2 regions of the Variovorax sp. 10N432 genome follow, and region 2 is predicted to be linked to the other one. Evidence: riboswitches for the same ligand, from Rfam matches in the RefSeq annotation. Region 2 holds a riboswitch; the other holds the start of a gene.
What was found. Region 2 has a riboswitch for glycine ahead of AC1DF3_RS23245 (FAD-dependent oxidoreductase). Riboswitches for the same ligand answer to the same signal wherever they lie in the genome.
Positions count from the first base shown of each region.

Region 1: linked by a shared signal. The riboswitch ahead of gcvT (glycine cleavage system aminomethyltransferase GcvT) and the one ahead of AC1DF3_RS23245 (FAD-dependent oxidoreductase) in region 2 are both predicted to bind glycine.

Region 1 covers NZ_JBFTHX010000009.1:183,248-186,686, reverse strand. Annotated here, with positions in the region: gene gcvP (aminomethyl-transferring glycine dehydrogenase) at 1-27, opposite strand, end outside; gene gcvH (glycine cleavage system protein GcvH) at 55-432, opposite strand; gene gcvT (glycine cleavage system aminomethyltransferase GcvT) at 496-1,656, opposite strand; glycine riboswitch at 1,706-1,821, opposite strand; glycine riboswitch at 1,832-1,934, opposite strand; gene AC1DF3_RS13585 (hypothetical protein) at 1,965-2,474, opposite strand; gene AC1DF3_RS13580 (TRAP transporter large permease) at 2,557-3,439, opposite strand, start outside.
Region 2 covers NZ_JBFTHX010000022.1:9,851-13,289, forward strand. Annotated here, with positions in the region: gene AC1DF3_RS23240 (D-amino acid dehydrogenase) at 1-411, opposite strand, end outside; glycine riboswitch at 500-608, opposite strand; glycine riboswitch at 624-709, opposite strand; gene AC1DF3_RS23245 (FAD-dependent oxidoreductase) at 713-1,942, opposite strand; glycine riboswitch at 2,022-2,129, opposite strand; gene AC1DF3_RS23250 (helix-turn-helix domain-containing protein) at 2,268-3,002, opposite strand; gene AC1DF3_RS23255 (hypothetical protein) at 3,128-3,439, shown strand, end outside.

The sequences.
Region 1 (3,439 bases), on a different contig from region 2:
GGGATGGGAAGGCACGGGCGTCGGCATGGAGGGCTCGGGTGGTGGGCGTGGGAATCAGTTGTCGGCGGAGAACTTCTCGTAGGCGGTTTCATCGAGCAGCGGCTCGAGCTGGGCCGGCTCGCTCACCCGCACCTTGAAGAACCAGCCTCCGTCCATCGGCGCACTGTTGGCCAGCGAGGGATCGGCGCGCAGGTCTTCGTTGACTTCGATGATTTCGCCGGAGACCGGCATGAAGACGTCGGCCGCGGCCTTGACCGATTCGACGACACCCGCGACCTCGCCCTGGGCAAATTTCTTGCCGACTTCGGGCAGGTCGACGAAGACCACGTCGCCGAGCGCGTCCTGTGCATGCACCGTGATGCCGACGGTGACCAGTGCCGCGTCGGCTTCCTGCCGCACCCACTCGTGGTCCTTGGTGTATTTGATGGTCATGGGGAAAACTCCTTGGAAAAAAGGCTGGCTTGGAGAAATTGGGGAAATTGGAGAAGAGGGGCGTCAGCCGCGGTAGTACCGGGCCGGCACGAAGGGCAGCGTGCTGACTTCCATCGGCACCGGCTTGCCCCGCACCATGGCCTGCAGCCGGGTGCCCGGTTCGGCATAGGCCAGCGCGACGTAGCCCATGGCGACCGGCCGGTCGACGCTGGGGCCCAGCAGGCCGCTGGTGACCTGGCCGATGGGCAGGCCCTCGAAGGATTCCAGCACCGTGCCCTCGCGCACCGGCACGCGCTCCAGCGCGACCAGGCCGACGCGCTGGCGCTTCAGCGTCTCGTGGTCGAGGTGGCCGGCGGTGCCGCTGGCGGCCGTGAGTTGGGCCAGCACCCTGGCCGCGCCCGGAAAACCGCCTTCGCGTGCGCCGCCGCTGCGCCGGACCTTCTGGATCGCCCAGTTCAGCGCCGCTTCGACCGGCGTCGTGCTTTCGTCGATGTCGTTGCCGTAGAGGCAGAGGCCGGCCTCGAGCCGCAGCGAATTGCGGGCCCCCAGGCCGATCGGCTGGACCTCGGGCTGGGCCAGCAGCAGCCGGGCCAGTGCCTCGGCGTCCTTGGCCGCGACCGAAATCTCGAAACCATCTTCGCCGGTGTAGCCGCTGCGCGTGGCGAAGGCCTCGATGCCGCCGATGCGGACCGGGCCGCCGGTCATGAAGACGAAGCGCTCGATGCCCGGCGACAGCCGCGCCAGCACGGCCGCGGCCTGCGGACCCTGGAGCGCGAGCAGCGCGTGGTCGGGCATCGGCTGGACCTGGCAGCGCTGCCCGATCCGGGCCTTGATATGGGCGATGTCGGCCGCCTTGCAGGCGCCGTTGACGATCACGAACAGCGAGTCGTTGCCTTCGTTGAAGAACATCAGGTCGTCGAGGATGCCGCCCTGGTCGTTCAGCAGCAGGCCGTAGCGCTGCTTGCCCGGCGCCAGGCCGATCACGTCGACCGGCATCAGGCTCTCGAAGGCGGCGGCCGCATCGGGCCCCACCAGGCGCAGCTGGCCCATGTGGGAGATGTCGAACAGGCCGGCGGCTGCGCGGGTGTGCTTGTGCTCGGCCATCAGGCCGGCGGGGTATTGCACCGGCATGGTGTAGCCCGCAAAGGGCACCATGCGGGCGCCGAGCTCCAGGTGCAGGCCGTGGAGCGGGGTCTTCAGCAGTACGTCGGATGCGGCGGCCAAGGGCGGTTCTCCAAAGGGGCAGTGCTTGTTCCATGACGAGAAGCCATGGGCCACCCCTGCTGTCCGCTTTACCTGAGAGATTCGCCCCACGATCGGGGTTTGCTCCTTCGGTGGGCGGCACGGCACGCCTGGCGCGCCGAACCACCTCTCTCCAGCAAGGAAACGCCCGGATCCGGGCGTCTTGTCAGTCCTTTTGCCTGAGCGTTCGGGCCCTTGTTTGGGGGGACCTGCGCCTTCGGCGGCCCCACCGCGGCGGGACGCTCTCCTGACCGGGGAAGTGTAAGGGAATCGGGAGCCGGCCGGCGACTTCAGTGCACCGGCGATGCCGGAAGCAGTTTCTCGATGCGCTCGCGGATCGCCTCGGCGCGCGCGGCGCCCGCCGCCTGCTCGATCTCGCCGAGCATCGCGCGGGCGGTGACCAGCATCGAATCGCGGTCGCGCGCCTCGCGCAGCGCTTCGCGGAAGCGCTCGGCCAGCACCGGGTCGCGGCGCACGAACATGCGCTCGCAGAGGTCGAACAGGAACATGCGGGTGGTGGCCAGCGAGGGCTTGCCGTCGAAGATGTCGGCCGCGACCGGTGCCGCTTCGATCACTTCGACCGGTTCGACCGCTTCGACCTGGCGCCCCTGCAGGAAGCCCTCCTGCAGCAGGTGGCGCGCCACCCGGCCGGCTTCCTCGCGGCCGCCGAACAGGGCGCCGAAATCGGTCAGCGAGCGCTGGCCGTCGGCCATCAGCAGCAGGGCGCGCTCGCGCTGCCCCAGCGTGCGGCGGCCGGGCTGGAGTTCGTGGCGCGCCTTGTCGGTCTTGGTGAGGAACATGGGATGCTGCGGCGTTGCGGTGGGCAAGCGCCGCAGCATGGGCCCTGCGCGTGACGGCTTCGTGAAACCGCCCGCGCCGGCGCTACTTGGCGTAGACCAGGTCGCGCAATCCGAGCGAGATGCCGGGCACGTACGTGACCACCATCAGGCAGGCCAGGATCACCAGCACGAAGGGGATCAGGTAGGGAACGATCCGGTCCAGCGAGATGCGCGCCACCGTGCAGGCCGCGAACAGGTTGACGCCGAAGGGCGGGGTGATCATGCCCAGTGCCAGGTTGACCACCATCACCAGCCCGAAGTGCACCGGATCGATGCCGAAGTGCTGCGCCACCGGCGCCAGGATCGGCGCCAGCACGATGATCGCCGCGCTGGTCTCGATGAACATGCCGATCACGAACAGCGCCGCATTGACGCCGAGCAGGAACATCGCCGGCGACTGCAGCACCTCCTGCAGCCAGCGGCCGATCGCGTCGGGCACGCCGGCACGCGTGATCAGGAAGGCGAACAGGCCGGCGTTGGCGATGATGAACATGATCACCGACGAGGACACCACCGACTTGCGCAGCACCGCATAGAGCTCGGCCGGCCGGATCTCGCGATAGATCAGCGTGCCGACGATCAGCGCGTAGAGCACCGCCACCGCCGACGCCTCGGTGGGCGTGAAGATGCCGCCGTAGATGCCGCCGAGGATGATCACCGGCATCAGCAAGGCCCAGCCCGCACGCCAGGTGGCGGTGCCGACGCTGAGCCGGCCTTCGCCGTCGTTCTTGCCCAGCCCCTTGAACTTGCAATAGACATAGACGAAGGCCATCAGCGCCAGGCTGATCAGGATGCCCGGGCCGAAACCGGCGATGAACAGCTCGCCGATCGAGACCTCGGCGCTGACGCCGTACAGGATCATCGGGATCGAGGGCGGGATGATCACGCCCAGCTCGGCGCTGGTGGCCTGCAGCGCGGCCGCGTAG
Region 2 (3,439 bases):
GATGCCCTGGGTGCGCTGGTCGTAGGCCAGGCCGGTGTCGCGCCGCAGCTGCTGCAGCGTGTCGCGGCTGTAGGTGCCCAGGCGCACGATCTGCTCGATGTTGTGGCGCGTGCGTGCCGGCGTGCATTCGCGCAGGAACTGCAGGCCCCAGAGCCACTGGCGCATGTCGGCGCGGATGCGGAACAGCAGGGGGGCGTCTTCCTTGCCCAGCCATTGCAGCACCTTGAGCGGCGCGCCCGGATTGGCCCAGGGCTCGGCATGGCTGACCGAAATCTGGCCGCCGTTGGCGAAGCTGGTTTCCGCCGCCGGCGTGGCCTGGCGGTCGATGACGGTCACTTCGTGGCCGAGTTGCTGGAGGTAGTAGGCCGAGGTCACGCCGAGCAGGCCGGCGCCAAGAACGATCACGCGCATATCGAGAACCCTTGAAGGTTGCAGCGCTCGGACGCGACGGTTCGGATTGCCGACGGGAACGAAGGCAACCGGACCGGAAGTCCAAGTTGCCGCTCCCCCTGTCCTCGGTACCTGAGAGATTCACCCGCTGCGCCCGCAGCGGGTTTGCTCCTTCGGTGCATCACGCGCGGGCGCGATGGCTCTCCAGACGGCTTTGACAGTTGGTGCAGTACAGGCCCATCACGTGGGCCGACCTGAGCGTTTATGGGAGTTTGCGCCTTCGGTGGGGCCCGTGGGCCCGCTCTCCTGCAGTGGGCGGATTCTAAGGGCGCCGGAACGCGAAGTCGAGTTCGGGCCGCAGGCCGCTGACGATGCGCGCGATCGACTTGCCGGCGCCGCAGGCGTGGATCCAGGTGCGGGTGCCGGGCGCGGTGTTCAGGAACAGGTTGGGCAGCCGGGTCTTGCCGATCATCGGCAGCCGGTTGGTGCTGACCGCGTGCATCGCCGTGTCGAAGCTGGCCCGGCTGGCGTCGGCCACGCCGGGCAGCAGCATCTCGGTGCGGCGCACGATCGCCTGGAAGCGGTCGGAGTCGGGTTCGGCCTCCTCGTCGAGTCCGGCCATCACGATCGCGTGGATCCGCAACTGGTCGCCGGCCGGGGTTTCGATCCGCACGATACGCAGCTTGCCCTGGCGGTCGCGCAGCGCGATGCGCGGCGCCATGGCGGGATCCAGGATCGGCATCGTGACGATGTATTCGCGCACGAAGCGCAGCGGCATGTCGATGCCGAGGTCTTCCGCGTGCGGCACGCTGGCCGCACCCAGCGCCAGCACGTAGGCCTGGCCGCGCAAGGTGGTGGTCCGGCCGGCGCCATCGAGCAACTCGACATGGTCGATGCGACCGTCCTGCTCCTTGAGCGCGACCACCGTGTGGCGGGTCATGAAGCGCACCCCGGCGGCGCGGCACAGGAAGACCAGGCCGGCGGCGAACTGGGCCGGGTCGCGCGCCGGATCCTCTTGCGCGTAGGTGGCCCCGACCAGCTTGCTGCGCATGGCCGCCAGCGCCGGTTCCAGGCCGATGGCCTCGTCGACCGACAGCAGCCGCTCCTCGCAGCCCAGCCCCGACCAGTGGGTGGCGTTCGCCATCCGGGTCCGAAAGGCCTCGGGGTCGGTGAACAGGTTCATGAGGCCGGCCGTGCGGGCGCCGTGCGGCACGCCGGTTTCGTCGCCCAGGAGGCGCGCGCTCTTGCGGCTGTAGGCGGCCAGGCGCACCAGGTGATCGAGCGGATCGCGCTTCGGCGGCGTGCCGACGGCGCGGTCGATCAGGCGGGCAAAGCCGCGGCGGATGCGGCTGCGCAGTGTCGAGAGCTTCTTGCCGCGCCGCTTCGGCGGCGCGGTCGCAGTCGCCGCGCCGGGACGGGCGGCAGCGACGCCGCGCGCCTTGGCCGCTGGTGTCGCGTGCCGATCCACCACGATCACTTCGTGGCCCAGCTGTTGCAGGTAATAGGCCGAAGTCACGCCGAGCAAGCCGGCGCCAAGTACAACCACGCGCATGTCCGAATCCTTGTGGGAGGGCATGAACGGCGGGCGTTAGCGCTTACTGTGGCAAGCGGCAAGACCCGGGGTTCAGAATGCCGCTCCCCCTGTCTCTGTTACCTGAGAGTTTCACCGCGCTGCGACCGGCAACGGGTTTGCTCCTTCGGTGCACCACGTGGCGTGGTGACTCTCCAGTCGGCGATTGATCACGAATAAGGCAGTGTCTGAACCGCTGCGGGGGCGGTTCACCTGAGCGTTCATGGGAGATTGCGCCATCGGTGGGACGGATGCGTCCGCTTTTCTGCTGGGCGAATCTTACAGAAGAAACCGGTTTCGTGTGTTTTCAGGCCCGGCGCAGGCGGGTGAACAGTTCGAACTCCCAGTTGCGCATGCCCAGCAGCAGCGTGTAGCCCTCGCGCTCCTTGGGCGACAGCTTCTGGTCGGTCTGGTGCTGCTGGGCGAAGTCCTGCGCCACCCGCTGGAGCCGGTCGAGGAAGGCCGGCGCCAGCGACTTGCTGATCGATCCGTGCACCAGCAGCAGCCCTTCGGCCGGGCCGTCGAAGCCGCCGCGGTAGTAGTCGAGCACCACGTTCTCGCGGAAGAAGTCCATCACCGGCCCGTGCGGCCGCCAGCGAAAGGTCTTGGCGAGCTTGAGCCGGTAGCGGTTCAGCGGCCGCAGCTCGATGATGCCGATGCGGTCCAGCTGGGCCAGGTGGCCGATGCACTCGGCCTCGGTGATCCGGTAGGCGCCGACGATCTGCTCCAGCGTCCACTGGCTCAGCACGCAGATCGCCAGCAGCAGCAGCTTCTTGTCCTTGACCACGGCCTTTTCCTGTTCGAGCGTGAGCTCCTTGAGCAGCGGCTGGGCGTCGGCCACCCGGCGTGCCAGTTCGGCGAAGTCGATCTTCAGGGCCCGGCAGATGGCGTCGACCCGGGTCAGCGGCATGTCGCCCTTGGCCAGCATCCGCTTGACGCTGGACTCGGCCATGTCCAGCGACTTGGCCAGGTCGGCATAGGTCATGTGGGCGGACTTGAGCTCGTTCTTGAGGGCATTGACCAGGTCGACAGTGGTACTCATGGGCGGAGGAAGTATTGCGGATTGATACCCGAAGTGGTGAAAAAGTGCTCCGTATCGATTCTCGATGCCGGCCGGTGGGTTGACAACCTAGATTCAGCTCCCACGCGCACCCATCGGAGCCTGCCATGTCCCTGCCGTCCCTGCCGTCGCTCACCCGTCGTGAACATTCCCTGCTCGCGCTGGCCCTGCTGCTGGTCAGCGCCGCGGTGCTCGGGCCCTCGGTCGCGGCCCCGGCGCTGGGCGGCGCGCCCTTCGCCGATGGCCAGTCCTGGCGCACGCTGCCGAACGCCATGGACGTGCTGAGCAACCTGCCTTTCGCGGTGCTGGGCATCTGGGGCCTGCGCTGGCTGCATTGGCTGGACCGTGCCCACGAGCGGCTGCAGGACGCCGCGCCGCTGCCCCAGGCGCTCGCGCTGCCGCCCTTCAATGCGCTGGAC